DNA from 2 places in the Kitasatospora sp. NPDC034533 genome. Region 1 is predicted to be linked to the other one. Evidence: riboswitches for the same ligand, from Rfam matches in the RefSeq annotation. Region 1 holds a riboswitch; the other holds the start of a gene.
The links. Region 1 has a riboswitch for guanidine ahead of ACZ55U_RS09870 (MBL fold metallo-hydrolase). Riboswitches for the same ligand answer to the same signal wherever they lie in the genome.
Positions count from the first base shown of each region.

Region 2: another riboswitch for guanidine. It lies ahead of ACZ55U_RS07210 (DMT family transporter); the one in region 1 lies ahead of ACZ55U_RS09870 (MBL fold metallo-hydrolase).

Region 1 is NZ_JBVITE010000010.1:8,175-23,417, reverse strand. Features, by position in the region: gene ACZ55U_RS09890 (ABC transporter ATP-binding protein) at 1-376, opposite strand, end outside; gene ACZ55U_RS09885 (ABC transporter substrate-binding protein) at 404-1,414, opposite strand; gene fhuB (Fe(3+)-hydroxamate ABC transporter permease FhuB) at 1,521-3,686, shown strand; gene fes (enterochelin esterase) at 3,706-4,827, shown strand; guanidine-III (ykkC-III) riboswitch at 4,972-5,039, shown strand; gene ACZ55U_RS09870 (MBL fold metallo-hydrolase) at 5,054-5,917, shown strand; gene ACZ55U_RS09865 (Uma2 family endonuclease) at 5,940-6,491, opposite strand; gene ACZ55U_RS09860 (DHA2 family efflux MFS transporter permease subunit) at 6,707-8,101, opposite strand; gene ACZ55U_RS09855 (MbtH family protein) at 8,098-8,283, opposite strand; gene ACZ55U_RS09850 (amino acid adenylation domain-containing protein) at 8,276-15,243, opposite strand, start outside.
Region 2 is NZ_JBVITE010000006.1:192,555-207,797, forward strand. Features, by position in the region: gene ACZ55U_RS07190 (alpha/beta hydrolase) at 1-329, opposite strand, end outside; gene ACZ55U_RS07195 (class F sortase) at 326-967, opposite strand; gene ACZ55U_RS07200 (polysaccharide deacetylase family protein) at 1,508-2,800, shown strand; gene ACZ55U_RS07205 (MFS transporter) at 2,804-4,243, opposite strand; gene ACZ55U_RS07210 (DMT family transporter) at 4,341-4,655, opposite strand; guanidine-III (ykkC-III) riboswitch at 4,700-4,765, opposite strand; tRNA gene ACZ55U_RS07215 (tRNA-Cys) at 4,851-4,922, shown strand; gene ACZ55U_RS07220 (xanthine dehydrogenase family protein molybdopterin-binding subunit) at 5,039-7,366, opposite strand; partial or broken gene ACZ55U_RS07225 ((2Fe-2S)-binding protein) at 7,957-8,565, opposite strand; gene ACZ55U_RS07230 (FAD binding domain-containing protein) at 8,637-9,503, opposite strand; gene ACZ55U_RS07235 (beta-N-acetylhexosaminidase) at 9,819-11,429, opposite strand; gene ACZ55U_RS07240 (DUF3039 domain-containing protein) at 11,518-11,796, opposite strand; gene ACZ55U_RS07245 (YqgE/AlgH family protein) at 11,859-12,443, opposite strand; gene murA (UDP-N-acetylglucosamine 1-carboxyvinyltransferase) at 12,747-14,087, shown strand; gene ACZ55U_RS07255 (HU family DNA-binding protein) at 14,218-14,502, opposite strand; gene ACZ55U_RS07260 (NAD-dependent malic enzyme) at 15,012-15,243, opposite strand, start outside.

The DNA.
Region 1 (15,243 bases):
CGCGCAGGGCCTCGGCGGTCAGCCGCTCGTCCTGCGCCGACCACTGGCGGAACAGCCCCTGGTGCGGGTGGCGGCCGTAGCGGACCAGTCCGGCGACGGTCACCGCCTCCGGGGCCTGCGGGCTCTGCGGCAGCAGCGCGATCCGGTGGGCGGCCTGGCGCGGGCGCAGCCGCCACACGTCCTCCCCGCCGACCAGGACCCGCCCGGCCTCCGGCCGGTGCAGCCGGGCCACCGCCCGCAGCAGGGTGGACTTCCCGCAGCCGTTCGGGCCGACCACCGCCACCACGCGCCCGGCGGGCACGGTGAGGTCGACGCCGCCGAGGACCGGGCGCCCCGGCCCGTACCCGGCGCTGAGCCCCTGGATCGTCAGTTCCATGGCACTGCCCCCTCAGCCGGCGCGCGCTCAGTTGCCGCCGAGCGCCTTGGAGAAGTCGCCGATGACGACGTCGGCGGCGAGCGGCCCCCCGCGGGTGGACCAGACCGAACCGTCCACGGTGACGGCGTGGTTGTTCTTCACCGCGTTCAGCTCCTGGTAGGCGGGCTTGGACTGGACGTCCTTGAGGGCGGACTTGCCGTCGTCGGTGAGGGTGGACAGGAACAGCCAGTCGCCGTCGATCTCGCTCAGCTTCTCCAGGCTGAGCGCCGGACTGTGCGCGTTGCCGTCCTTGTTCTGCGCGGCCGGGCGGGTCAGGCCCATGTCCAGGGCGACGCCGCCGGCGAACTGCTGCTTCTCCATCCAGCTCGGGCCGGTGGGGTTCCAGCGCACGATGGAGACGGCGGCCCCCTTGTTCGCGGTGAGCTCGCCACCCGCCTTGGCGGCCTTGGCCTCGTAGTCGCCGATCACCTTGTTGGCCTGGTCGAGCCTGTTGACGGCGTTGCCCACGCCCCGGAAGGCGAGCTTCCAGTCGTCGGTGGGGGCCATGGTGACCAGCGTGGCGGGGGTGATCTCGCGCAGCTGCTTGAGCACCTGCTCGTCCTGCATGTCGCCGGCCAGGATCAGGTCCGGCTTGGCGGCGATCACCTTGTCCATCACGGGCTGGAGCAGGTTCCCGACCACCGGGACGCCCTGCACCTTGTCCTTGAGGTACGCGGGCGGCTCGGCCAGCCCCTGTCCGTTGGTGATGCCGACCGGCTTGACGCCGAGGGCGAGCACCGCGTCCAGGTCCTCCTGGGTGAGGGTGACGATCCGCTTGGGCTCGACGGGCACGTCGACGGCCTTGCCGGTGGCGTCCTTGACGGTGCGCTTGCCGCCGTCGCCCGGGGTGGCGGCCGCGGCGGAACCGGTGGCGGAGGCCGAGGAGGAGGAGCCGGAGGAACCGCAGCCGGTGAGCAGGAGCGCGGCCGCCCCGGTGACGGCCAGCGCCTGGGCCGCACGGCGGCGGACGGGGCTGAGCGGGCGACGGGCGAACGGCATGGGTGCCTCCGGGCAACGGTGGTACGGGAGTTGAGCGGCGTCCGGGCAGCTCGGCACGGCGGAGGTGCCCCTCGGGACGGCTTCGTCATTAGGTTAGCCTTACCTTATGACATTGTCGCAAGCCGGCGTCCCCGAAGCGCCTCCCGCCGCGCCGGAGCCCCCACCGCCCGGGGGCCTCACCCGGGGTGCCCGCCCCACCTGGCCGTTCGCCGTCGCGGCGGCGGTGCTGCTGATCGCCCTGGCCGCGCTCTCGCTGTCGGTCGGCGCCGGCGAGGTCGGCCCCGGGCGGGTGCTGGACTACCTGCTGAACCGCGACGGCGCCCGCGCCGACGGACGGCTCGCCCTGGTCGTCGGGGACCTGCGGCTGCCGCGCACCGTCACCGCCCTGCTGGTCGGCGCCGCGCTCGGCGTCGCCGGAGCGCAACTCCAGTCCGTCACCCGCAACCCGCTGGCCGAGACCGGACTGCTCGGCGTCAACGCCGGCGCCTCGCTGGGCGTCGTGCTCGGCATCGCCGTGCTCGGCGTGCAGACCGCCTTCGGCTACCTCGCCTTCGCCTTCGGCGGCGCGGTGCTCGCCAGCACCGTGGTGCTGCTGGTCGCCGCCACCCGGGGCGGCGGATCGCCGATGCGGCTGGTGCTCGCCGGCTCCGCCGTCGCGGCGATCTTCCGCGGGCTCACCGACGTGCTGATCGTCAACTCCCCCGAGGCGTACGAGCGCTACCGGGTGTGGGTGCTCGGCTCACTGGCCGGTGTGGAGGGCTGGACCACGCTGCGCCAGCTCGCCCCGGTGCTGGGCACCGGGTTCCTGCTCGCCGCCCTCACCACCCGGCCGCTGACCGCGCTCGCCCTCGGCGACGACCTCGCCCGAGGCCTCGGCCACCGCCCCGGCGCCGTCCGCGCCGCCGTCGCCTTCGCGGTCACCCTGCTGACCGCCTCCGCGGTCGCGCTGGCCGGGCCGGTCGCCTTCCTCGGACTGCTCTCCGGCTTCCTCGCCCGCACCGTCGCCGGACCCAGGACCGGCCGGCTCACCCTGCTCGCGGCGCTGTTCGGCGCCGCCGTGCTGACCGGCGCGGACGTGCTCGCCCGGGTGGTGGCCCGCCCCTTCGAGGCGCCGGTGTCGGTGATCGTCGCCCTGATCGGGGCTCCGGCGCTGATCGCGATCGTCCGCTCCCGGCACTCCGCCGCCCTGGCCATGGCCGACCCCGCCGAAGCGACCCCGCCCGCGCGACGCGCCGAACCCGCCCCGCCGAAACCGGACGTGGCGCTACGCCACGGCGCCTGGTCGCTGCTGCTGCCGCGCCGGGCCCTGGTCGCCTCCCTCGGCCTCGCCGCCGCGCTGCTGGCCGCCGTGGTGGTCTCCGCGCACGCCGGGCAGAGTGAACTCGACCTCGCCCGCACCTTCCAGGCCGTGTTCGGCTACGGCGACCGGCTGGACGTGCTGCTGGTGCAGAAGTTCCGGCTCGGCCGGATCGTCGCCGGGCTCGCCGCCGGGGCCGCCCTCGGCCTGGCCGGCTGCCTCACCCAGACCCTGGCCCGCAACCGCCTGGCCACGCCCGAACTCCTCGGCGTCAACGACGGGGCGACGGCCGCCGTGCTGATCTCCGCGAGCACCGCGGGCACCTTCGGCGCGTGGTGGGCCGGACCGCTCGGCGCGCTGGCCGCCGTCCTCGTCGTCGCCCTCGCCTCCGGCGGGCTCGGCGCGCGCGGCTACCGGGTGCTGGTGGTCGGGCTCGCCATGTCGGCACTCGCCTCGGCGGTCATCCAGGTCGCGATGGCCCGGCGGTCGCTCAACTCGGCCGGCTCGCTGTACGTCTGGACCAACGGCAGCCTCAACGGACGGGACCTCGCCGTCGCCACGCCCGCACTGCTCGGACTGGCGGTGCTGGTGCCGGCGGCCCTGGCGGTGGCCCGGCGGCTGGCGGTGCTTCGCTTCGACGACAGCGTCGCCTCCGCCCTGGGAGTCGACCCGGCCCGGGTCCGCCTCGGCTGCCTGCTGCTGGCGGTCGCGCTCGCCGGGCTGGCCGTCGGCGTCTGCGGACCGGTCGGCTTCGTGGCACTCGCCGCCCCGGTGATCGCCGGACGCCTGGCCGGCCCCGCACGGGTGCCGGTGCTCGGCTCGGCGCTGACCGGCGCCCTGCTCGTCGTGCTCGCGGACACCCTGGGCCGGGTGGCGATCGGCGGGGTGGAGATCCCCGTCGGCATCGTCACCACCGTCCTCGGCGGCCCCTTCCTGCTCTGGGTGCTGCTCGGCCGCAAGGGCACCCCCGCCTAAGCCACTTGGAGACATCGCGATGGAAACCCGTTCCCCCCGGATCGTGCCCGACCCGGCCGATCCGGCGTACCGCCTGGTCACCTTCACCCACCGGGACGGCGACTGCGACGGCGTGCTCGCACTGCTGCACACCGTCACCGACAAGGACCGCCACTCCGGCGACCTCACGCCGCATCTGATGACACGTCATACCGATGGCGAGACGTGGTCGATCACCTACCGGCTGCGCGAGGACCACCGTGCCTCCTACCAGCTGTACCCGTTCCGCGGCGAGGCCCCCGGTACGGCCCGCCGCGACTGGCTGCGCGTCCTCGACCAGGCCCGCCCCGACCCGTACGACACCGAACCCCGGCTGCCGGCCCGCGACGGCCGCCACCCCGCCTCGGTGCTCAGCCTGCCCGCCGCCCCCGCACAGCCGTACGTCCTGCGGCGCGAGGGTGTACCGCGCGGGCGCACGCCGGCCCACGAGGTCGCCGGGCGGCGGGTGGACGTCCACCTCCCGGCCGGGCACCGGGCCGGCGACGGCCCGTACCCGGTGGCGCTGCTGCTGGACGGCGAGATGTGGGGCGAGGTGCTGTCCGTCGGCGACACCCTCGACAACCTGACGGCGGACGGCGCCATCCCGCCCACCGTCACCCTGCTCGTCCACACCCCCGGGCCGCGGCGGGCGACCGACCTCAGCTGCAACCCGGCCTTCGTCGACCTCCTCGCCGACCGCCTCCTCCCCTGGGCCGCCTCGGAGTTCGGCGCGAGCACCGACCCCGCCGCCACGGTGATCGCCGGCCAGAGCGCCGGCGGCCTGACCGCCGCCTACGCGGCCTACCACCGCCCGGAGCGCTTCGGCAACGCGCTCTGCCAGTCCGGCTCCTTCTGGTGGCCCGACGAGACCGAGTCCGACGCCGGCAGCGAGTGGCTGACCCGCCGCTTCGCGGCCGAGGCGCGGCGGCCGGTCCGCTTCTGGATCGAGGTCGGCCTCCAGGAGTGGATGCTTCTCGGCCAGAACCGCCACCTGCGGGACGTACTGACGGCCCGCGGCTACGACTTCACCTACCGGGAGTTCAACGGCGGCCACGACTACGCCTGCTGGCGGGGCGGACTGGCGGACGGGCTGGCGGCACTGCTTCGGCGGCCCGCCGCCTGAAGGCCGCTCCACCCGCGGCAACGCCCTCGGCGGCGGGGGTGGTCGACCGTGCGACACAGCGCGACAGGCGCTCGGCAGGAGGCGATCGCCAACGCGCCCTCCCCGCTCCCGCCGAGGCCGCCGACAGCCCGTGCTAACGTCCCCGGGGCGGCGCAGCGGCGTCGGCCCCGGACGAGATGTGCGCCGTACCCGGCCTGCCAAGACGACGCACAGTGGAGGCGTCATCATGTCCGCTGCCGGTACCCCGACCGCCCGCCCGCTGGACGTGCGGTGGATCCACGGCTCCCCGTCCGCGAAGCACAACGGCGACCCGGACGTCCAGGTCCACGAGTACGACGAGAACACCGTCATCCTCCGCCAGAACAAGGCGGTCCACTACGAGGCGCCGTTCCTGTTCCTGCTCTTCGGGGCGGACCGCGCCGTCCTGATCGACACCGGGGCGACGGCCGACGCCGCCCACTTCCCGCTACGCGCCACGGTCGACACCCTGGTGGACAAGTGGCTCGCCCGCAATCCCCACGCCGGTGAGGACTACGGGCTGCTGGTCCTGCACACCCACGCGCACGGCGACCACGTCGCGGGCGACGGCCAGTTCACCGACCGGCCGTCCACCACCGTGGTCGGCGCGCAACTCGCGGACGCCTGGCCGTACTTCGGCTTCGATCGGGACGCCGGGGCGACGGCCCGCGTCGACCTCGGCGGCGGGCGGGTGCTGACGTGCCTGGCCACCCCGGGGCACCACGAGGCCTCGGTCACCTACTACGACCCGTGGACGGGCTTCCTGCTCACCGGCGACACCCTCTATCCCGGGCGGCTCTACATCAACGACTGGCCGGCCTTCGGGCGGACCATCGAGCGGCTGATCGCCTTCACCGAGAGCCACCCGGTGACGTACGTGCTCGGCTGCCACATCGAGATGACCCGCGAGCCGGGCGTCGACTATCCGATCCGCACCACCTACCAGCCCGAGGAGCCCCCGCTCCAGCTCACCCCGGCCCACCTGCACCGGATCCGGGCCGCCGTCACCGAACTCGGTGACCGGCCGCGCCGGTACCCGCTGGACGACCTGATCCTCTGGCCGCACGAGTGAGCCTCCGAGGCCCCGAGGACGGTCAGTCCCGGTAGGGCACCAGCCGCGCCAGGTCCAGTTCGAAGTCGAACGGCGCGGGGATGCGGATCTTCTCGCCGAACTCCCGCTCCGTCCGGGTGTGGTAGCGCTCGCGGTTCGGCTCGGAGAACAGCGTCACGGTCTTCTGGCGCGGGTCCACGATCAGGTAGAGCGGGAAGCCCATCTGCGGGTAGTCGCGGACCTTGCCCGTCCAGTCGTTGTCGGGGTTGGACGGGGACACGATCTCGACCGCGATCAGCGTCAGGTCCGCGGGGATCTCACGGTCCCCCAGCTCGATGACGTTCTCCGGCAGGTAGGTGAGATCGGGGCTGCGGACGGAGCCGATCCCGGGCGAGGAGAGGTCGCTGTTCCCTGTCGGGAAGTAGCCCGGAGGGCAGCGCGCCTCGAACTGGCGCTGGACGATCGCCAGGTTGAGCTGGTGGATCAGCACCGGTGGCGCCTGGGCGATGACCAACTCGCCGGACGACTCGACCTTGTAGCCGTGCGGCAGACCGCGCCGCGCCTCTTCGAGAAGACGGTAGTGCTCAGGGCTCATGTGCTCTCCTCCGGTGCTCCCGGCACAGTACCGCGCGTGGCGCCGTGCGCTCGGCGGCACGGCGGCACGGGCGGTCTTCCGAACCGGCCGCCCCGGTGCTCGGCCACCGGCCGGGGCGCGGAGCGGGCCGGTGCACCGGCCGAGGCTCCTGGGCGCGCTGCGGCGGCGGTCCGGCCGGGCACGCTCCGTCCCCGGCCGGACCGCCACCCGAGCGCTCACTCCTCCGGCGGCGGGCCCGGGGCCTCGGCCGGGAGCCGGACGGCCGGGAGGGCGCCGACGGCCACCACACCGGCGGTGAGCAGGAGGGCGAGGCGGTAGGGCGTCGGGCCCGCGTCGTCGCCGACGGCGCCGAGCAGCGCGGCGGTGGCGGCGATGCCGAGAGCGCCGCCGAGGGTGCGCAGGATGGTGAACAGGCCCATCGCGCGGCCCATGGCGGACGGCGGGACGTCGGCGAAGCCGGCGATCTGGACGGTGAGGACGGCGGTGCCCAGGACCAGGCCGACGCCGAACATCAGCACCCGTACCGCCCACGGGTTCTCCGCGAAACCGAGGGAGCCGATGACCACCGCCGCGAGCAGCAGCGCGGGCAGCGCCAGGCGGCGCGGACCGAGCCTCGGCAGCAGCCGGTCCACCACCTGGGAGGCGGCCATCAGGCCGATCGCCTCCGGGAAGACGCTCAGCCCGGCGTCCAGCGCCGAGGCGCCGCGTGCCGCCTGGTAGAGCAGCGGCAGCACGAACAGCGCGCCCATCAGCCCGGCCGCGGTCAGCAGGGCCAGCCGGCTCGCCGCGCCGAAGGTGCGGTCGGCGAGCAGGCGAAGGTCCACCAGCGGTTCGGTGGCACGCAGTTGGTGCCGTACGGCTCCTCCCAGCAGCGCCAGGCCGAGCAGGCCGCCGAGGGCCACGCCCGGGGAGGTCCAGCCGTGCGCCGGGCCGAAGCCGAGGGCGTAGGTCAGCAGCCCGAGGCCGGGGGTGGCGAGCAGGAAGCCGACGGTGTCGAAACGGCCCGCCGGGGGCTCCGGCTCACCGCGCAGACCGATCAGCCCGATCAGCACGGCCGCCGCGCCGATCGGCACGTTGACCAGGAACAGCCAGTGCCAGGAGAGGTGTTCGGTGAGGTAGCCGCCGAGCGGCGGCCCGAGGGCGGGCATCAGCGCGGTCGGGACGATCAGGATCCGGCCCAGGCCGGCCCGCTCGTGCGGGGCGAAGGCCCGGAACAGCAGGGTCATCCCGACCGGGGTGAGCAGCCCGCCGGCCACGCCCTGGACGGCCCGGGCTACCGACAGCGCGCCCAGGCCGGGCGCCGCCGCGCAGAGCGCGGAGGCGAGGGTGAAGGCGGTGAGCGAGCCGAGGAAGACCCGTTTGACGCCGTACCGGTCGCCCAGCCAGCCGGCCACCGGCAGGCCGAGCGCGAGGCCCACCAGGAAGGCGGTCTCCACCGCGTTGGCGGCCGACACCGGCCGGCCGAAGTCCTCGGCGATGCTGAACAGCGCCGGGTTGACGATGGTCGAGTCCAGGCCGTTCATACACATCGCGGCCGTGTAGACGACGACCACCGCGGCGCGCCCCGCGAACAGGGGGCGCGCCGGGGCGGCGACCGGCGGAGGGGTCACAGCGCGGTCCAGTGCGCGGTGATCCACTCCAGCGCGGCCGCCCGCTCGCACGGGCCGTGGGCGATGTCCCAGCCGGCCGGGACGGCGGCGAAGACGGGCCACAGCGAGTGCTGTCCCTCGGAGTTGACGAGCGCCAGGAACGTGCCGTCGGCGTCGAAGGGGTTGACGGGGGCGTCACTCATGGGAGGACCTCTTCAGGTGGTCGGCGATCACGCTCGCGATGTGCGCGATCGGGGCGGGCAGGGTCATGTCCTTGTGGGAGCAGGCCACGTCGGTGTTGGCGATCCGGCCGGACACGTAGGGCGCCCAGAGCTCGGGCACCAGGGTGTCGTCGATGGTGTCGACGGTGGCGCGGAAGAACAGCACGTCGCCGTCGAAGGGCCGGTGGTCGTAGCCGCGCACCAGGTGGTTGGTGTTGAGGTAGATCCGGTTCAGCGCGGCCACGGTCGCCTCGTCGAGTCCGGCGAGCGGGCTTCCCTCGGCCCGCAACAGTTCGGTGACGGCGCCGAGTTCGAGCGGCCGGCCGCCGAGGTCCGCGGGTCCGAAACCGCCCATGGTGAGCAGCGCCTCCAGCGCCTCGGCCTGGTCCGGGACGGGCAGCTCGCGGAAGCCCTCGGCGGGGTAGGCGTCCAGGACGGCGAGCAACTCGACCTGCTGGCCCAGCTCCTGGAGCCGGACGGCCACGGCGTGCGCGATGATCCCGCCGGTGGACCAGCCGAGCAGCCGGTACGGGCCCTCGGGCTGGACCTCGCGCAGCCGGTCGGCGTAGTGCGCGGCCAGTTCCTCCAGCGTCGCGGGCAGGGGGAGTCCGGCGGTGGCGGCGCCGACGCCCTGGGCCTGGAGTCCGTAGATCGGGACCTCGCCGGGCAGGTTGCGGATCAGGCCGGTGTAGCACCAGCTGAGGCCGCCGGCCGGGTGGACGGCGAACAGCGGGCGCTGCCGGCCGGGGGCCACGGGCCGCAGCGGGAGCAGGACGTCGAGGGCGTCGCTGCCCGGGGAACCGGCGGTGAGGGCCGCGTCGAGGGCGGCCACCGTGGACGCCTGGAACAGCGCGCCGATGCCGATCTCCAGCCCGAGCACCTCGCGGATCCGCCCGGCGAGGCGCACGATCAGCAGTGAGTGGCCGCCGAGCGCGAAGAAGTCGTCCTCGACCCCGACCGACGCCAATCCGAGCACCTCGGCGAACAGTTCGCACAGCTGCTGCTCGCGCGGGGTGCGCGGCGGGCGGCCGGCGCCCGCCGCGGGTGCCTCGGGGGCGGGCAGGGCCCGGCGGTCGAGCTTGCCGTTGGCCGTCAGGGGGAGGCGGTCGAGCAGCACGACGGCGGAGGGCACCATGTGGGCGGGCAGTTCGGCGGCGGCGTGGGCCCGGAGGTCGTCCGGCGTGGTGCCCCCGGCCACCGCGTAGCCGATCAGCCGCCTGTCCCTCGGCACGTCCTCCCGGACCACCACGGCGGCGTCGGCGACGGCCGGGTGGGCGGCCAGCACCGCCTCGATCTCGCCGAGTTCGATCCGGAAGCCGCGCAGCTTGACCTGCTGGTCGGCGCGGCCGAAGTACTCCAGCACGCCGTCGGCGCGGCGCCGGGCCAGATCCCCGGAGCGGTACATCCGGGCGCCGCTCTCGCCGAAGAGTCCGGCGTACGGGTCGGCGACGAAGCGGGTGGCGGTCAGCTCGGGGCGGCCGAGGTAGCCGCGTGCCAGGCCCGCTCCGGCCACGTACATCTCGCCGGTGACGCCGGGCGGCACGGGCTGGAGGTGCTGGTCGAGGACGTAGACCCGCAGGTCGGGGATGTTGACGCCGATGGTGCTGCTGCTCCCGGCGGCGGCGCTCGCCCGGTCCAGGGCGATGTACGAGACGTGCACGGTGGTCTCGGTGATCCCGTACATGTTGACCAGCGTCGGCGCGTCCTCGGCGTGCCGCTCGTACCAGTCGTCCAGGCGGCCGAGTTCGAGCGCCTCGCCACCGAACACCACGTAGCGCAGGGCGAGTTCGCTGCCGGGGCGGTCCCGGTCGGCGGCGTTGAGCTGGTAGAAGGCGGAGGGCGTCTGGTTGAGCACGGTGACCCGCTCGCGGGCCAGCAGCTCCAGGAAGGCCGCCGGGTCGCGGCTGACCAAGTGCGGGACGACGACCAGGCGGCCGCCGTGCAGCAGGGCGCCCCACAGCTCCCAGACCGAGAAGTCGAAGGCGTAGGAGTGGAAGAGCGTCCAGACGTCCTCGGCACCGAAGCCGAACCAGTGGTCGGTGGCGCCGAACAGCCGGACCACGTTGCGGTGGGTGACGGGCACGCCCTTGGGCCGGCCGGTGGAGCCGGAGGTGTAGATGACGTACGCGATGTCGTCGGCGCGCAGCGGGCGGGTGCGCTCGTGCTGGGCCAGCGGGACGGCCGGGTGGCTCCCGGACTCCGGTCCGTCGACCAGGAGTTGCCGCACCTCGTGGGCGGGCAGTCGGGGTGCGGTGGCCCGGTCGGTGAGCAGGGCGGCGGGGGCGGCGTCGGCCAGCATGTAGGCGAGCCGGTCGGCCGGGTAGTCGGGGTCGAGCGGCAGGTAGGCGGCGCCGGACTTGGCCACCGCCAGCAGGGCGACCACGAGTTCGAGCGAGCGCGGCAGGGCGAGCGCGACGATGGTGCCGGGCCCGATGCCCTCGGCGGCCAGCAGCCGGGCCAAGCGGTCGGCGCGGGCGGACAGTTCGGTGTAGTCCAGCCGCTCGTCGCGGTGACTGACGGCGATGGCGCGCGGGTTGGCTGCGGCCGCCGCCTCGAAGAGGTCGGGCAGGGTCGCGGCGCTCGGGGTGGCGGGCGTCGGGGAGATCTGCGCGGTGGGGGCGCCGTTCCACTCGACCAGGGCGCGCAGCCGCTCCCGCTCGCTGATCAGCGGGAGTCGGCCGATCGGGGTGTCGGGGGCGGTCGCGGCGGCGGTGAGCAGCCGGTTGAGGCGGTCCGCGAGGGCGGCCGCGGTGGCGGCGTCGAAGAGGTCGGTGCGGTACTCCAGGAAGCCGCCGATGCCGCCGCCGGGCAGTTCGCCGGCGTTGAGGGTGAGGTCGAACTTGGCGGTGCCGCTGGGGATCGCGGCGATGTCGGCGGTGAGGCCGCCGCCCAGCGCGATCCGCTCGTCCGGTCGGCTCTGCCAGGCGAGCATCACCTGGAACAACGGGTGGCGGGCGAGCGAACGGGCCGGGTTGAGCTCCTCGACCAGCCGGTCGAAGGGCAGGTCGGCGTGCTCGTGCGCGGCGAGCACGGTGGCGCGGACCCGGGACAGCAGTTCGCGGAAGGTGGGGTCGCCGGACGTGTCGGTGCGCAGCACCACGGAGTTGACGAAGTAGCCGATGAGTGCGGCCGTCTCCTGGTCCTCACGACCGGCCACCGGGGTGCCGACCGGGATGTCGGTGCCGGCGCCGTGCCGGGTGAGCAGGGCGGCGAGCCCGGCCTGGACGGCCATGAAGACGGTGCTGTCGGCGGACCGGGCGAGCCCGGCCAGGGCGGCGTGCGCCTCGGCGCCGAGGGTGAAGGGCACGGTGGCGCCCTGGTGGCCCGCGACGGCCGGGCGGGGGCGGTCGGTGGGCAGTTCCAGCTGGTCGGGCAGCCCGGCGAGCGCGGCGCGCCAGTACTCCGTCTGCCGGACCGCCAGTGGGCTGGGCGCGTCGGCGGTGCCGAGCCGTTCCCGCTGCCAGACCGCGTGGTCGGCGAACTGGACGGTGAGCGGCGGGAGTTCGGGAGCGCGACCGGCGGTCCTGGCAGTGTAGGCCGCGGCGAGGTCGCGCAGCAGCGGGGTGGTGGAGGCGCCGTCGCTCGCGATGTGGTGGAGCAGCAGGAGCAGGGTGTGCCGCTCCGTCCCCTGGCCGGGCTCGGCGAACAGCGTGGCGCGCAGCGGCGGTTCGGCGGTCAGGTCGAAGGCGTACCGGACCGCCTCGGCCAACGTGCCCTTCCCGTCGTGCGGTTCGACGGCCGTCGGCGGCAGGACGCGCTGGTACGGCGTGCCGTCCGGCTCCTCCCCGTAGACGGTGCGCAGGACTTCGTGCCGGGCGGTGAGGTCGCCGAGGGCGAGGGTGAGGGCACGCCGGTCGAGCGGGCCGGTGAGGGTGAGGGCGAGCGGGATGTTGTAGGTGGGGCTGGGGCCTTCGAGGCGGTGCAGGAACCAGAGGCCGCGCTGGGCGGGCGAGAGGGGCATCCGCTCGGTGCGCGGCACCGGGACGGGGGCGGGGGCGAGGTCGGAGGCGGGGCGCGTTTCCGGCGCCCCGGCCGCTCCCAGGTGGGCGGCGAGGCCGGCCGGGGTCGGCTGCCGGAACACGTCGGCGAAGCCGACCGGGGCGGCGAAGGTGTCGCGCAACCGGGCGGCCAGCCGCCCGGCGAGCAGTGAGTGGCCGCCGAGGTCGAAGAAGGAGGCGTCCCTGCCGGGCGGCCTCGGGAGGCCGAGGACCTCGGCGAACAGGCCGCAGACCGTCTCTTCCTGCGGCGTGGCCGGGGCGGTGGCGGCGGTCGCGGAGGTGGCGGCGACCGGCTCGGGCAGGGCCCGGTGGTCGAGCTTGCCGTGGGCGGTGCGCGGCAGTTCGTCCAGCAGTTGGACGGACGCGGGGACCATGTGTGCGGGCAGCCGGGCGGCGAGTGCGGCGCGCAGCCCGGCCGGGTCGGGCACGGCGCCGGTCCCGGGTGCGCCGGTCTCGGGGACGCCGGTCTCAGGTGCGCCGGTCCCGGAGGCGCCTGTCGCAGAGGCGCCGGTCTCGGGAGCTCCGGCCTCGGGCCGGCCGCCTCGCTCGGGGGCGCCGCTGCGCTCGGGGACGACGTAGCCGAGCAGGCGCTTGCCCTGCGGCCCGGGGCGGGCGATCACCACGGCCTGGGCGACGCCGGGCAGTTCGGCGAGGACGGCGGCGACCTCGCCGGGCTCGACCCGGAAGCCGCGGATCTTCACCTGGTCGTCGGCCCGGCCGAGGAACTCCAGGGTGCCGTCGGATCGGCGGCGGACCAGGTCGCCGGTGCGGTACATCCGGCTGCCGGGCGGGCCGAACGGGTCGGCGACGAAGCGTTCGGCGGTCAGATCCGGGCGGCCGAGGTAGCCGCGGGCCAGACAGGCGCCGGCCACGTACAGCTCACCGGTGACACCGTCGGGCACGGGGCGCAGCGAGCCGTCCAGGACGTAGGCGCGGGAGCCGCGCACCACCCGGCCGGCCGGGGCGCCGTCCGGGCCCGGGGTCCAGGCGTAGGCGTCGACGGTGGTCTCGGTCGGGCCGTAGAGGTCGACGGGGTGCAGGCCGGGGACGGCGGTCAGGCACTGCCAGAGCCCGGGCGGGGTGGCCTCGCCGCCGACCACGAGGACGGACGGGCGGTGCCGGCCCTCGTCCAGGATGCCTTCGGCGAGCAGGACTTCGAGGTAGGAGGGGGTGAGGTCGAGGTAGTCGATGCGCTCGCGGTCGAGGTGGGCGGCCAGCGCGGCCGGGTCGCGGTAGGTGGCGTCGTCCAGCAGGTGGAGTTCGTGGCCGTGGACCATCCAGAGCACCGGGTCCCAGGAGGCGTCGAAGGCGAACGAGGCGCTGTGGGCGACGCGCAGCCGGTCCCGGCCGGTGCGGCCCAGGGCGGGGGCGATGTGGTCCTCGCCGAGGCCGGCGTGCAGGTTGGCCAGCGAGGCGTGGGTGACCACCACTCCCTTGGGGCGTCCGGTGGAGCCGGAGGTGTGCAACACGTAGGCGGGGTGGTGTGGTTGGGGCGCCGGCGGGGCGGTGTCGGGCTCGGTGTCCACCTCCCCCGGTCGGACTGTGGGCAGGTCGGCGAGCCGGACGGTGGGCAGGTCGGCGGGCAGGTCGAGGGCGGCGAGGGTCTCGGCGGTGCCGATCGCGCAGAGCGGGCGGGCGTCGGCCAGCACGGCGGCGAGGCGCTGCGCGGGGTGGGTGAGGTCGAGCGAGACGCACGCGCCGCCCGCCTTGAGGACGGCGAGCATCGCGACCAGGGTGTCGGTGCCGCGCGGCAGGGCGATCGCGACCGGCGAGCCCGCCCGGACACCGAGGGAGGTCAGGCGGTGGGCGAGGCGGTTGGCGGCACGGTCGAGTTGCCGGTAGGTCAGGGCGGTCGAGCCGGAGCGGACGGCGACGGCGTCCGGCGTGCGGGTGGCCTGCTCGGCGAACAGCTCGGGCACGGTCCGCTCGACCGGAGGCTCGGTGCGGCCGGCGGTGGCGCGGCGCAGACCGTCCGCGTCGAGCAGGTCGATCCGGGCGATCGGCGACCGCGGGTCGGTGAGCAGGAGGTCGGCGAGGGCGTCGAGGTAGCGCAGCAGGCCGTCCCGGTGGGCGGCGAGGGAGGCGGCGCCGTGACGGGCCGGGTTGGCGTCGAGGACCAGGCGCAGCGCGCCGTCCGGGCCGGGTGAGACGTTCAGGGCGAGGTCGTCCACCGGGCCGGCGGCCAGGTTGCGGACGTCGCCGCGCAGGCCGGCCAGGTCGAGGTCCCCCTCGAAGGCCTTGATGTTGACCATCGGGCCGAACAGGGCTCGGCGGTCGCCGGTGCGGCCGAGGTCGCGGCGCAGGTCCTCCAGCGGGTAGCGCTGGTGGCGGCGCACGGCACGCAGTTCGCGGACCACCGTGCGCACCAGGGTCTCGGCGCTGTCGGCGGGGCGGACGGCCAGGCGCAGCGGCAGCACGTTGGCGGCGGCGACGGGGGTGCGCAGGGCGGCCGGGCCGCGGCGGTTGGCGAGCGGCAGGCCGAGGAGGACGTCCTGGGTGCCGGTCAGGCGGTGCAGGTAGCCGGTGGTGGCGGCGAGGAGCAGTTCGGCCCAGGTGGCGCGGGCGGTGGCGGCGGCGCGTTCCAGGCGGTCGCGGGTGCCGGCGGGGAGGTCTGTGGTGAGGCGGATACCCGTGCCGGGGGCGGGCGTTGTGGGGGCGGGCTCAGGGGTGGTACGGACGACGGGGCCGGGTCCGGGGGCGGCAGAGGCGGCGGGGGCGGCAGAGGCGGCGGGGGCGGCGGGGCCGGGTCCGGGGGCGGCAGGGGCGGCAGGGCCGGGTTCGGATCCGGGGCCGGGTTCGGGCGTGCCCGGGAGGGTCGCCGGGGTGTCGATGTCGCCCAGCCGGGCGGACCAGTGGGCGCGGTCGGCCGCGTACTCGGCGCTCGCACGGTAGGCGGCCTCCTCGGCGGCGGCCTCGGCGAGCGTGGCGAACGGGGTCGGGGCGG
Region 2 (15,243 bases), on a different contig from region 1:
GCCCGCCGCCGCCAGGCGAGCCGGCGCATCCGGTAGCCGGCCAGGCAGAACCCGAGCAGGGCGACGGCTATCCACCGGGTGACGTACCCGGGCGTGCCCTCCGGGAAGGGGTGCCACCAGCCGTCGACCACGACGTCCAGGAGCAGGCTGAGTACGGCCGCGGTGAGCAGCGCGGCGGGCAGCCGCAGCCGCCACCAGCTCCGGCCGCGGCCGACGGCGAGCGCGAACAGCGCCGCCCAGCCGGCCGCCAGCACGGCGTGCGGGATGAGGCCTTCGGTGAGCGGCCAGTCGATCGGGTTCCAGCGGGTGGCAAGGGTCAACGTGGTCATGCGGCTGTGCCCGGAGGGGTGGTGTCGGCCAGGAATCCGTAGGCGACGACGTTGCCCTCGTAACCGTGTTCCTCGCTGTAGGCGCCGCCGCAGGTGATCACCCGCAGCTGGGCGTCGGCGGCCTGACGGTAGACCCGGTCGTCCGGGAAGTCCTTTCGGTCGTGCACTTCGATGGCGTACAGCTGGTAGACGGCGGTGGCGCCGTCCGCCCGGGCGATCTCGATCCGGTCCCCCCGGTGGAGCGAGCCCAGGTGGTAGAAGACCGCGGGGCCGGCCTGGTTGTCGACGTGTCCGGCCAGGATCGCGGTGCCGCGCTGGCCGGGGCTGGCCCCGCCGCGGTACCAGCCCGCCAGGTTCCGGTCCGCCGCGGGCGGCGCCTGGAGCCGGCCGTCGGGCTCCAGGCCGAGCGCGGTGACCGGGGCGTCCAGCCGGACGGCCGGGATGCGGATCCGGGTCGGCGCGGACGGGCCCAGCGGCGGGACGACCGAGACCGGGGTGATCCCGGCCTGGGCCTGGCCGGGGTCCGGGGCGGGCGGCAGCACCGGCGAACCGCCGCGCAACAGCCAGGCGCCGAGCACCAGCGCGGCTCCCGCCGCCAGGGTGCCCGGCCAGGGGCTCCTGCTCTGCTGGACGCCCACGGGCGCTCCCCTCTGCCGACGGAATCCCGCTTCCTGGGAGTTTCCTGGGAAACAATTCAACCGGATCGGACTGTAGGGCACGTCCATACGACGGTCGTATCGGCACCCCCCGATCGGCAGGGTCAACGGCGTTTTCCCCCCGCTGCGTGGGCACCCGGTCGCGGAGTGCGACGGACCACTCCTTCGGAGGGCCGCCGCGGGACCATGCCCGACCCGAGCTGTTCGACGGTCCGGCGGGCCCGTTCGGTTGCGTCCTCCGGAGGTGTACTTCGTCGGCGCCGTTCGACCGCACCGCCCGCACCGCCGGTCGCGCCGTCAGTCGTGCCGTCGGTCGCGCCGCCGGTCGCGCCGTCAGTCGTGCCGCCGGTCGCGCCGCCGGTTGCGTCGTTCGGGGGGATCGCCCCCGTCGCGCGCTGCGCCTCTCCGGCGGCCCCCGCCCCCGTGCCATGCTGACCCGGTCGCCGGCGCCACCCGCGCACCCGACCGGACGTCACCGCCCCGCACGCCGCCCGCCCCCGCCGCCCCACGAACGGAGTGACCATGGACGCCCTCTCCCGCCGCACCCTGCTGGCGGCCGGCGCCGCCACCGCCGCCACCCTGGCGTCCGGCTGCGGCAGCAACCACGCCACCGGCGGGCAGCGGGCGACCGGCGCCGCCGCGCCGCCCACCGGCGCGGCCGAGGGGAAGGGCGCCACCCCCGCCCCGGCACCCCCGGCCCCCAAGCCGGAGGTCGTCCTGATCGGCGACGGCTCCACCTCGGACACCGGCCCGCAGCCGAACCAGCCCGTCGCCGAGCCGCTGCGGCCCGGCCAGCGCCCGCCGCAGTTCGTGGTCTTCTCCTGGGACGGCGCCGGCGAGCTCGACAACGGCCTGTTCGCCCGCTTCCGCCGGCTGGCCCAGGAGCACGACGCGAAGATGACCTTCTTCCTCAGCGGCCTCTACCTGCTGCCCGAGTCCAAGAAGGACCTCTACCGCCCGCCGCAGCACAAGGCCGGCGCCTCCGACATCGGGTACCTGAGCGACCAGCACATCCGCGACACCCTGGAGAACGTGCACGCGGCCTGGCTGGAGGGCCACGAGATCGGCACCCACTTCAACGGCCACTTCTGCGGCTCCACCGGCGTCGCCAGGTGGTCCCCGGAGGAGTGGGACAGCGAGATCCAGCAGGCGATGGACTTCGTGACGAACTGGCGCACCAACACCGGCTTCACCGACCTGCCGGCGCTGCCCTTCGACTACCGCAAGGAGCTGATCGGCAGCCGCACCCCCTGCCTGGAGGGCCAGCGCAACCTGCTGCCCACCGCGGTCAAGCGCGGCTGGCGCTACGACAGCAGCGGCAACGGCACCCAGGTGTGGCCGCAGAAGATCCAGGGCGGCGCCCTGTGGGACCTCCCGCTCCAGTCCATCCCCTTCCCCGGGCACACCTTCCAGGTGCTCTCGATGGACTACAACATCATGTACAACCAGTGCGGCCCCAACACCAAGGCCGACCCGGCGCTCTACCCGGGCTTCCAGGCCCAGGCGCGGGACTCCTACCTGATGGGCTTCGACCGCACCTACAACGGCAACCGGGCGCCGTACGTCATCGGCAACCACTTCGAGGAGTGGAACGGCGGCATCTACATGAACGCCGTCGAGGACGTCCTGCGGACCATCGCGGGCAAGCCGGAGGTCCGGCTGGTCTCCTTCCGGCAGCTGGTCGACTGGCTGGACGTCCAGGACCCCGCGGTGCTGCGCAAGCTCCAGAGCCTCGGCCCGGGCCAGGCCCCGGCCGGCGGCTGGGAGGCCTTCCTCGGCGTCCCGGCGGGGGCTGGAGCCCCCGCCGCCGGCTGACCGTCAGGCCCGGGCGCGGACCCGCCCCGAGAGCAGCGCCCCGGCCAGCGTCACCCCGATGCTGGTCAGGAACACCACCGCGAAGGCGCCGGGCGATCCGGCGCCTTCCGCCGTGTCGTGCGGGGCCGCCACCGAGCCGCCGCCGAGCGCCGCGAACAGCACCCCGGCCAGGCCGGTGAGCAGCACGTTGCCCAGCGCGTCGCTCAGCTGGAGGGCGGCCGAGTTGGCGCCGGCGTCCTCCGGCCTGGAGAGCTTCATCATCAGCACGCTGACGCTCGCGATGGTCAGCCCCATCCCGAGGCCGCCGATGCCCCAGGCCACCGCGGCCACCCAGGCCGGCACCGCCGGGACGAGCACCAGCGCGGCGCCGCCGACCGCGACCGCCGTCAGCGCGAAGCCGCCGCGGATCATCGGCACCCGGTGGCGCTCGGCCCCCGGCCGTCCCTGGAGCCAGGAGCCCAGCGCCCAGGTGAGGCCGCCGCTGGTCAGGGTGAGCCCGGCCAGGGTCGGGGAGAGGCCGCGCTGGCTGGTCATCATCAGCGGGATGAACACCTCGGCGGAGAAGAACGCCCCCGCCGCCACGCCGCGCAGCAGGATCACCGCCGGCAGCCCGCGCAGCGCGCGCAGCGTCCCGGTGGGCAGCAGCCCCAGGACGGCCGGCACCAGCAGCGCCGCCCCGGCCGCGCCGGGGACCAGCCCGATCGGGTCGAGGCGCTGGCCCGCGTACTGGACCAGTCCGGCGCCGGCCGCCGCCATCGCGGCCAGCCGGGTGCGGCGGCGGTCGAACTCCCCGCCCTTGGCCACCGGGTGCTCGCGCTCCGAGCGGGCCAGCGCCGGGCCCATCACGGCCAGCGGCAGCAGGATCAGCGCCGGCACGGCCAGGAACACCCAGCGCCAGCCGAGGTGCTGGGTGACGGCCCCGGCGACCAGCGGGCCGACGATCGAGGGCAGTACCCAGGCCGAGGAGAAGGCGGCGAACACGGCGGGCCGCAGCCGCTCCGGATAGGCCCGGCCGACCACCACGTACAGCGCGACGATCACCAGTCCGCCGCCCAGGCCCTGGATCGACCGGCCGCCCACGAACACCCACATCCCGGGCGCCGTCCCGGCCACCACCAGGCCGACGCCGAACACCGCGATGCCGGTGAACAGCGGCCGCATGGGGCCGCGCCGGTCGCACCACTGGCCGGAGACGACCAGGGCGAACAGCGTGCTGGTGAAGTAGCCGGAGAAGGCGAAGGCGTACAGCGGGACGCCGTGCAGCTCGCGGGCCGCGGTGGGCATCGCGGTGTTGACGGCCGTCGCCTCGAAGGCGATCACCAGGACCACCGAGACGATCCCCAGCGTCAGCGCGCGGAAACGGCCGCCGAGCACCCCGCCGCCGGGGTCGTCGTCGAGGGGTATCGGCACGGGGTCGACCGAGGTGGGGGAGGCAGTGGTCATACGTGACATGGTAAGAGCCGTCCAAGCGGTTGACTCCTGACCCCGGTCGGTGAGCGACTCGGTCGCAGGACCTAGGGCCGCCGCCCGGAGACGCCCGTCAGTGCAGCACCTTGAGGCCCACCACACCGGAGACGATCAGCAGCAGGCACGCGATCCGGGCCGCGGTCGCCGGGTCCCCCAGGACGGCCATGCCGTAGACGGCGGTGCCGACCGCGCCGATGCCGACCCAGACCGCATAGCCGGTGCCGATCGGAATGGTGCGCATCGCGTACGCCAGACCGCCCATGCTGAACAGCAGCGCGACGCCGAAGACGAGGCTGGGAACGAGGCGGGTGAAGCCCTTGGACGATTCCAGGGCGACCGCCCAGACGGTCTCCAGGAAACCCGAGACGATCAGAACGAGCCAGGCCATGACGGTGGTACCTCCGCAGTCCACAGCGGCCGGATTGCCGCTGAACTGCGCCGTCTTGTCGTCACCGGGTACGACGCGCTCGTCCGGGGTGGCGGGAACGGAGCCACCTACCGGCGACCGTAACACACCTTGCCACACAGAATTTACACAACGGCGTTGACCCCTCGCCCCGGGATCGGCCACCATGAATTCACTGGCCGTGTGCCCGAGTGGTTGAGGGAACCGTCTGCAAAGCGGTGCACGCGGGTTCGATTCCCGCCATGGCCTCATGGGGAAAGGAATTGCCGGCCGACTCGAAAAGTGGGCCGGCAATTCCTTTCCGTCGTTTTCCGGACGGCCCGGACAGGCTTTCCGGAAGGCCCGGCCGGGGTTTCCGGAGGGCCTCAGAGCGTGATGGCGTCCTCGGCCCGGATCGGCAGCCGGCCCACCGGCAGGCCGGTGGCGGCGCGCACGGCCGCGGCGACGGCCGCCGGGGCGACCACCGCGGGCACCGCGCCGACCGCCTTGGCCCCGAACGGCGCCACCACGTCGCGCTCCTCCAGCAGCGCGGCGATCCGCACCTCCGGGGTGTCCAGCGAGGTGGGCAGCCGGTAGCCGGTGAGCGAGGGGTTGCGCAGCACCCCGCCCTCGGTGCGCAGGTCCTCCAGCAGCGCCAGGCCCACGCCCTGGGCCACCCCCGCCTCGATCCGGTCCTCGATCTGCCGCGGGTTCAGCGCCCGGCCGACGTCCTGGGCGACCGTCATCTCGACCACCCGGACCGCGCCCAGCTCGATGTCCACGTCCACCACCGCCCGCATCGCGCAGAACGAGATGGAGACGAAGGCGTCCCCCTGCCCGGACTCGTCCAGCGGCTCGGTCGGGTGCGGGCGGCACTGCGCGGTGGCCCACAGCTCCTTGCCCTCCAGCGCCTCCGCGACCGGCATGCCGAGCACCCCGTCGTACGAGGTGATCTTGCCGTCGGAGATCTGGAGCAGTTCCACCGACATCCCGAAGTTCGCCGCGATCGGCTGCAACAGCTGGTGGCGAACCATCAGCGCGGCCCGCTCGACGGCCCCGCCGGAGACCCACGTGTGCCGGCCCCGGGCGGACGGCCCGGCGATCGACTGGTCGCTGTCGGCCGGCGCGATGTAGACCTCGCTGACGCCCAGCACGGTCTGCACGATCTGCCGGGCCAGCGTGGCGAAGCCCTGCCCGGCGTCGACCGCCGCGCAGATCACCGTGGCGTGGTCCCCGCTGACCCGCACGGTCGCGGTGGACACCTCGTCCTCGCCCTCGGCGCCCAGCATGTGCACCATGCCGACGGCGTAGCCGATGCCGCGCCGCACCGCCGCCGGGTCGCCCGCGCCGCCGGGCCCGCCGGGCAGCAGCCACTCGGCGTCCGGGTCGTCCACCGGCAGGGCCGGCAGCGGCTCGGCGGCGACCGCGTCCAGCAGGGCGCGCACCGGCGCCGGGCAGGTGACGGCCTGTCCGGTGGGCAGCGGGTCGCCGGTCGACATCGCGTTGCGGCGGCGGATCTCCACCGGGTCCACGCCGATCCGGGCGGCCAGCTGGTCGAGCTGCGACTCGTACGCGAAGCAGGCCTGGAGCGCGCCCTCGCCGCGCATCCGGCCGGCCGGCGGGTTGTTGGTGCGCACCGCCCAGGCGTCCACGAAGACGTTCGGGCAGACGTACGGGCCGACCGAGAAGGCCGTCGCGGCGGCCAGCGCCTCGGCGGAGACGTCCGCGTAGGCGCCGCCGTCCAGCAGGATCTGCGCCTCGACCTTCACCAGGACGCCCTCGGCGTCGGCGTGGTGGCGGTAGCGCAGCAGCGCGGGGTGGCGCGAGGTGTGGGTGTGGAAGGACTCCTCGCGGGTGAGCGTCATCTTCACCGGGCGGCCGGTGCGCAGCGCCAGCAGCGCCAGGGTGACCTGGAAGGAGAGGTCCTCGCGGTCGGTGGTGGCGCCCGGCACGCCGGTGGCCACCAGCCGGACCCGGTCCGGCTCCAGGCCGAGGCAGGCGGCGGTGCGGTCGCGGTCGCCGTGCGGGTCGGTGGAGGACAGGTGCAGCTCGACGCCGCCGTCCGGGCGCGGCACGGCCAGCCCGGCCTCGGCGCCCAGCGGGGCCGGGTCCTGCCGGCCGACCTGGTAGAGGCCCTCGACGACGACCTCGCCGACCGCGTCCGGGTCCCCGGTGCGCAGCGGCAGGTGGCGGAACAGGTTGCCGTCCGGGTGCAGCGGCGGCGCGGTGAAGGCCTGCTCGGGGTCGGTGACGGCCTCCAACGGCTCGTAGTCGACCGAGATCAGACCGACCGCCAGCCGGGCGGTGTCCGGGTGGTCGGCGGCCACCGCCGCGATCGGCTCGCCGTGGTGGCGCACCACCCCGGCGGCCAGCACCGGCCGGTCGGCGACGATCGGTCCGGCCGGGGCGCCGTCGGGGGCGCCGTCCGGGCCGGGCGGCAGGTCGGCGGCGGTGACCACGGCGTGCACACCGGGCAGCGCCAGCGCGGCCGAGGTGTCGATGCCGCGGATCCGGGCGTGCGGGTGCGGCGAGCGCAGCACCGCGCCCCACAGCAGCCCCTCGGCCCACAGGTCGGCCGCGTACGGGTAGATGCCGAGCGCCTTGGGCAGCGCGTCGCCGCGCAGCGGGGAGCTGCCCAGGCCGATCGGCTCCGGTGCGCCGCCCTCGCCGCCGTCCTGCTGGAGTGCTGCGCCGATGTCGGTAGGCGACGTCATGATGCGTGGTCGTCCTCGGGGAGCCGGATGCCGTGGGCGGGGGTGGACCCGTACGGGGCGCCGGCCGGGGCGCCGCCCTCGGCCGGGGCACCGTGCGGGTGCGGAGCCGCGTACGGGGTGCCGTGCGGGGGCGTGCCGTCGAAGGCCGCCTCGGGCAGCGGGGTGCCGTGCGCGGGGGTGGGCTGGTAGACCGGGGCGTCGTACCCGGCGTCGTAGCCGTTCTGCTGCGGGTGGCCGTCCGGGTAGGGCAGGTAGGTGCCGTGCGCGGGGGTGGCCTGGTACGGCTGCTCGGGGTAGCCCTGCGGCGGGTAGTACACCTGGTCGTCGGCGGCCTGGGCGGGGATCGCGTCCCGGATCGGGGCCAGCACGGTGGTGTCGTACACGCCGGAGTCGTAGCCGCCCTGGGGGTCGCCGTACGGCGTCCCGGCCGGGGCCGGCTCGACGCCCTGCGGTCCGGCGGCGGGCTGCTGGGCGGGCCGCGGTTCGGCGTGCTGCTGCGGGACGTGCTCGATCCAGTCCCCGGCGTCGGCGTAGACCGGCGGCTCGACGGCCTGCCCGGGCTCGGCGGGTGCCTCCGCGGGTCGCTGCGCCGGCACCTCGGCGTGCGGCACCCCGGCGTGCGGCAGCTCGGCGGCCGGCGCCTCCGCGGGCGGCTCGGCCGGCGCCTCGACGGCGGCCCCTGCGGCGGCTGCCTGCGCGGCGGCGGCCTCCTCCGCCTCCTCGGCCTCCAGCGCGCGGGCGTCCGCGACGCTCTGGACGGCGGCCAGCACGCCCCGGTAGCCGGTGCAGCGGCAGAGGTTGCCGCACAGGGCCTGGCGGGCCTCGACCTCGGTGGGCCGGTGGTTGCGCTGGAGCAGGTCGTGCACCGCCATCGCCATGCCGGGGGTGCAGTAGCCGCACTGCACGGCGCCGGAGGCGGCCAGCGCCTGCTGGACGTCGCTCGCGCCGCCGACGGCCGACAGGCCCTCGACGGTGTTGATCTCGCTGTCGGCGGCCAGCGCGGCGGGCACCAGGCAGCCGGCCACCAGCTGGCCGTCCACCTGCACCGAGCAGGCCCCGCACTCGCCCTGCTCGCAGCCGTCCTTGGCACCGGCCAGGCCGAGCCGCTCGCGCAGCACGTAGAGCAGGCTCTCACCGATCCAGGCGTCGGTGACGGGCCGTTCGAAACCGTTGACCCGCAGCGTGTACGAGGCGCACGGGCGCAGCTCGCGGCTGACCTGCGGCGAGAGGCCGAGCGGGTCGGCGTCGAGGGTCTCGATGGGGTCCGTGGTCACTTCAGCACCCTTCCCAGCGCCCGTCGGGCCAGCACCGATACGGTACGCCGCAACCGGACGGCGGCCGCGGTCGGCCCCTCGGTCACGGCCTCCCAGGCGCCCTCGGCGCCGTAGTTGTCGGGGACGCAGGCGGTGGCCACGTACTCGCCGAAGGCGGCGGCCGCGACCGGGTCGATCTCCCGGGTGCCGTCCCAGTCGATGCAGCCGGCCACCCAGGCCTCGGCCTCCAGCGGGCGCAGCGGCACCGGCGCGACGGCTCCGACGGCGCAGCGCACCGAGCGCCGGGCCGGGTCGAGGACGAGGGCGACGGAGGCGGTGGCGCGGGCCGGGCCGCTGCGGCCGGTGGCCTTGAGGAAGACCTGCGGGGCGTGCAGCAGCGGGACGCGCACCCAGGTGAGCAGCTCGCCGGGGCGCACCGGGTCGAGCCCGGTGAGCAGGTGACTGACCGGCACCTCGCGGCTGCCCCCGGCCCTCGTGAGGGTGACGGCGGCCTCCAGCGCGGCGAGCACCGGGAGGGTGTCGCCGGCCGGCGCGGCGGTGACGATGTTTCCGCCGAGGGTGCCGACGTTGCGGACCTGCGGCGGGCCGGCGGTGCGGGCGGCGTCGGCGAGGGCGGGGATGAGCGCGGCGAAGTCGGGGCGGTCCATCCGGGCGTGGGTGAGTCCGGCGCCGAGCACGGCGGTGCCGCCGTCCTCGTAGCGCCAGCCGCGCAGTTCGGTGATCCGGCCGAGGCCGACCAGGGCGGCGGGGCGCAGCCGTCCGGCGTTGACGGCTTCCATCAGGTCGGTGGCTCCGGCCACCGGTACCGCGGCCGGGGCGGCGGCCAGCGCGTCGACGGCCTCGTCGAGGGAGGCCGGCAGCATGATCGTCCGGTTCACCTGGGTCCCACCGTGCTCCACTTGCTCATCGATCGCCTGCCGCCCACCCGGCCTGCGGCCGTGCTGTCCTGCGTCAGCAGCCCGGCCTGGCCCGTAGGGTACGGGCGATCGGGCCGGGTTGGGCAACTCTGGCACACAATGCTCGATGATCATTTCGGGACCGGTGAACGGGACTGCCCGATTGGGACCGATACCGGGCGGTATCTGCCCCGGCCCGCTCCGGGCCAGGGCAGATGTTCATCAGTTCTTGACGTCGGATGACCGCTCAGAAGTTCCCGGTGAGTACGACCAACACACCGGTCAGCGCACCGGCGGCGGCCCCTCGATCGGGCGGCCGAGCACCCCGGGCCAGCGCTGCCACGGGTGCGGGCCGCCGGCCGGGCGGTACTCGACGCCGAGCGCGTCCAGCGCCTTCAGGTGCGTCGTCAGCCGCCGCTCGAAACCGGCGAAGTCCCGCTCGGCCGGCTCGGCGGGCAGCTCGGACCAGGCGACCTCGGCGAAGGCGACCAGCCGGGGGAAGGCCCGGTAGTCGATGTCCCGGGCGCTGTCCATGAACTCGCTCCACAGGTTCGCCTGGGTGCCGATCACGTGCCGGGCGGCGGCCTCGTCCAGCTGCTTGGGGACCGGCTCGAACCGGTAGACGTCCTCCAGGGTGCGCACGAAGCCGACCGGGATCGGCTCGTCCGGCCCGTCCGCCTGCCGGTGGTCGAAGTAGACGTGCTGCTCGGGGCACATCACCACGTCGTGCCCGGCCTTCGCGGCGGCGATCCCGCCGCCGAAGCCGCGCCAGGAGGAGACGGCGGCCCCCGGCGCCAGGCCGCCCTCCAGGATCTCGTCCCAGCCGATCAGCCGGCGCCCGCGCTCGGCCAGCCAGCGGTCGAAGTGCCGGATGAGGTGGCTCTGCAGCTCGTCCTCGTTGGCCAGGCCCAGCTCACGGATCCGCGCCTGGGCGGCGGCGCTGTCCTTCCACTGCTCCTTGGGGCACTCGTCGCCGCCGAGGTGGACGAACTCGGACGGGAAGAGCTCCAGGACCTCCTCCAGCACGCCCTCGAAGAAGCGCAGGGTCTCCTCGGAGGCGTTGAGCACGTTGTGGCTCACCCCCCAGTCGGTCCACACCCCGAGCGCGGAGGTGTCCACCACGTCGGTGTTGCCCAGCTCGGGATAGGCGGCGACGGCGGCCTGGGTGTGGCCGGGCAGGTCGATCTCCGGGACGACGGTGACCCCGCGCGTGGCCGCGTAGGCGACGATCTCGCGCAGGTCCTCCTGGGTGTAGTAGCCGCCGTGCGGGCGGTCGTCGCGGCGCTGCCCGGCCCGGTAGCCGACCATCGAGCGGTCCCGCCAGGCGCCGCGCTCGGTCAGCCTCGGGTAGCGCTTGATCTCCACCCGCCAGCCCTGGTCGTCGGTCAGGTGCAGGTGCAGCACGTTGAGCTTGTGCGCGGCCAGCAGGTCGACGAAGCGCAGCACGTCCGACTTGGGCAGGAAGTGCCGGGCGACGTCGAGCAGCGCGCCGCGCCAGCCGAACCGGGGGGCGTCCTCGATGTCGGCGCCGGGCAGCACCCAGCCGTCGTGGCGCAGCGGCGAGCGGCGGTAGGCGTCCGGTCCGAGCAGCTGGCGCAGCGTCTGCGCGCCCCACAGCGCCCCGGCCGGGCCGCCCGCGGCGATCAGGGCGTGGCCGGGGCGCACCGTGATCCGGTACGCCTCGGCGGCCAGCGTCCCGTCCTGGACCAGCTCGATGCCGCCGCCCGGCCGGCCCGGGCCGAGCGGCAGCCCGGTGGCGGCGGACAGGGTGCTCCGCAGCCAGCGCTCGGCGTCGGCCAGCGCGGGGGGTGCGGTCAGCGTGGTGGCGGCGTCGAGCGGATAGTCCTCGTCCGGGCGGCGGGCGGCACTCGAAGGTGCGGGAATGAGGTCCATTCCGACATCCTGCCCACGCCCCGGACGATTGGCATAGACCACCCCTGAAACGCGGTGCTATGCAAAACGGCGTTGCGCGGCGGCGGGACTACTTGTTCTCGCCGTCGCCGCCCTGCGGCTTGCCGATGCCGTCGTAGATCTCCTTGCACATCGGGCAGACCGGGTACTTCTTCGGGTCGCGCCCGGGCACCCACACCTTGCCGCAGAGCGCGACCACGGGAGACCCGGAGAGCGCGCTCTCCATGATCTTGTCCTTCTGGACGTAGTGCGCGAAGCGCTCGTGGTCGCCGTCCCCGTGGGACACCTGCGGGACGGGCTCGACCAGGGTGCCGGTGCCGAGGCCGCGCTCGGGCTCAAGAGTGCTCATGGGTGCCAAGTCTATGGGCGCCCCCGGAAACCCGGCCAGTGTCGCGCCGCCGGGCCGGTGGCTCAGTTCATCGTGGGGTCGTCCGGATAGGTCGCCAGCAGGGCGAGCGGGCCGCGCTGGCGGCGCAGCACCGCGCGCCACAGCCGCTCCGGCTCGGGGCTGGAGACGTCCCCGGGCTCGCAGTCCACCAGGTACCAGGCGCCGCTCTCCAGCTCCGCCTCCAGCTGCCCCGGCGACCAGCCCGCGTACCCGGCGAAGATCCGCAGGCTGCCCAGCTCGCCGGCCAGCACCTCGGGCGGCGCCTCCAGGTCGACCAGGCCGATCGCGCCGTGCACCCGGCGCCAGCCGAGCGGCTCGCCGGTGCCCGGCTCCCCCGGTGCCACGGCGAGGCCGAGGGCGGAGTCCAGCGCGACCGGGCCGCCCTGGAACACCACCGCCGGCTGTCCGACGAGTCTGTTCCAGCCGTCCAGCACACTGCCCACCTCGACCGGCGTCGGCCGGTTGAGGACAACGCCGAGCGCCCCCTCGACGTCGTGGTCGAGGAGCAGCACCACCGCCCGCGCGAAGTTCGGGTCGGTGAGCAGGGGCGTCGCGACGATCAGACGGCCGGTGTGGGACCGGCCTGCGTGCGAATGGGCCGCCGTCATGCCCACATGATCCCGCAGAACGGCACCGCCCGGACACCGCAACGCCCGGAAACCTCCGTCCCGCACGAACACCCGTACGGCCGCACCGACGGGCGCCCGCGGGCCCGGAGAGAGCACCATCACGGGAGAGGCTCACGGGAACCGACGGCGCGCCTACTACCATCTACGTCTGGTGGACGCCCTTTACGGTGCCGACTCGGTTTCGCCGGGGGCCCGAACGCGCCCGTTTACGACCGGTCCACCACCGGCTCTCTCCCGGAGCCCCTCCCCCCGACTCCTCTGGCACCCCGGATTGCGAGAACGATGACCGACGACGTCCTGCTGGTCCACGGCGGAAACCCGCTCGAAGGCGAGATCCGCGTCCGCGGTGCGAAGAACCTGGTGCCCAAGGCCATGGTCGCCGCCCTCCTCGGCCAGGGCCCCAGCAGACTGCGCAACGTCCCGGACATCCGCGACGTCAAGGTGGTCCGCGGCCTGCTCCAGCTGCACGGCGTGACCGTGCGCACCGGCGACGAGGACGGCGAGCTGATCCTCGACCCCTCGCACGTCGAGAGCGCCAACGTCGCCGACATCGACGCCCACGCGGGCTCCTCCCGGATCCCGATCCTGTTCTGCGGCCCGCTGCTGCACCGCCTCGGCCACGCCTTCATCCCGGGCCTGGGCGGCTGCGACATCGGCGGCCGTCCGGTCGACTTCCACTTCGAGGTGCTGCGCCAGTTCGGCGCGTCCATCGAGAAGCACCCGCAGGGCACCTACCTGGTCGCCCCGCAGCGGCTGCGCGGCACCAAGATCGAGCTGCCCTACCCGTCGGTCGGCGCGACCGAGCAGGTGCTGCTCACCGCCGTCCTCGCCGAGGGCGTCACGGAGCTGCGCAACGCGGCCATCGAGCCGGAGATCGTCGACCTGATCTGCGTGCTGCAGAAGATGGGCGCGATCATCACCCTGGGCACCGACCGCACCATCCTGATCACGGGTGTGGACGAGCTGAACGGCTACACCCACCGCGCGCTGCCGGACCGCCTGGAGGCGGCCTCCTGGGCCTGCGCGGCGCTGGCCACCAAGGGCGACATCTACGTCCGCGGCGCCCGCCAGCTGGAGATGATGACCTTCCTCAACACCTTCCGGAAGGTCGGCGGCGCCTTCGAGGTGGACGACGAGGGCATCCGCTTCTGGCACCCGGGCGGCGAGCTCAAGGCGATCGCCCTGGAGACCGACGTGCACCCGGGCTTCCAGACCGACTGGCAGCAGCCGCTGGTGGTCGCGCTGACCCAGGCCACCGGGCTGTCCATCATCCACGAGACGGTGTACGAGTCGCGGCTCGGCTTCACCGGCGCGCTGAACCAGATGGGCGCCCACATCCAGCTCTACCGCGAGTGCCTGGGCGGCACCCCGTGCCGCTTCGGCGCCCGCAACTTCCTGCACTCCGCGGTCGTCTCCGGCCCCTCCAAGCTGATGGGCGCCGAACTGGTCATCCCGGACCTGCGCGGCGGCTTCTCCTACCTGATCGCGGCGCTGGCGGCCGAGGGCACCTCGACCGTGCACGGCATCGACCTGATCAACCGCGGCTACGAGAACTTCATGGACAAGCTGCGCGACCTGGGCGCCCACGTCGAGCTGCCCAGCGAGCAGCTGGTCGACGCCTGACGGCCCCGGCACCACGGCGAGAGGCCGGGCTCCCCAGCGCCGACTCCTGACAGACACAGCCCCGGCACAACGGCGAGAGGCCGGGCTCCCCAACTGGGGAGCCCGGCCTCTCGGGCGTTCAAGGGGTGGCTCAGGCAGCGCCCTTGGCGGCTTCCTTCAGCTTCGAGCCGGCGCTCACCTTGGCGCTGTAGCCCGCGGCGATCTGGATCGGCTCGCCGGTCTGCGGGTTGCGGGCGGTGCGGGCAGCGCGGTGGGTGCGCTCGAAGGTCAGGAAACCGGGGATGGTGACCTTCTCGTCGCCCTTGGCGACGACCTCGCCGACGATCTCGGCGAAGGCGGCCAGAACGGCGTCGGCGTCCTTGCGGGTCACCTCGGCGCGCTCGGACAGCGCGGCCACCAGCTCACTGCGGTTCATGTGTACTCCTGTGGTCTGTTCGCTTGCGGTGTGCGGGGGCCCATCGGTGCTCCCACCGGGGGGGCACCCGGATGGGCCGCAGGTCCGCACACTGTGCTCATGCAGGCAATGCGTGGTCGCAGGCCGGATTCCCACCCGATGCCGCGCGCCGGAGCCGTCGAAGGCCCGTCCGCCCGCCTGGGTACGAATCCTGCCCCGACCGGCCCCGAGAAAGCCAATCGGGCCCCGGCCCAGCCACCCGAACAACACCCGCCCGTTGGAGGTGTGACGCTCCGTCGGCTCCGGCGGACCGGGCGCGGGCGGCGGTCGGGAGGACACGCCGGAAGACCAGGGGGACGTTCCGTACTTGTCGGACACGCCTGCCCCGTGCAGGGCTACGGTACGCCCTAGGACTGACAAGCCCAAACACGCCCCTCGCCCTTGTGTCGCAAGGGTTCGGGGCGAGCTGGGCGGGTATGACCGCTATTCGCACATTTGAGCGAACTACGACACGTCGCCCGATCCCCCCGTCAGAGCTTGACGGTGGGGAAGGCGGCGGTGTCGAGGGTGCCGACGATGCCCGGGGTCGGACGGCTCGGCGCGCGGTCCTCCTGGGCGCCGGCCAGGGCCGCGTCGCGCACCGCGGAGGCGACGGTCTTGGCGACGTCCTTGTGGAACACGCTCGGGATGATGTAGTTCGCGTTCAGCTCGTCGTCGGCCACGGTGGTGGCCAGCGCCCGGGCTGCGGCGATCATCATCTCG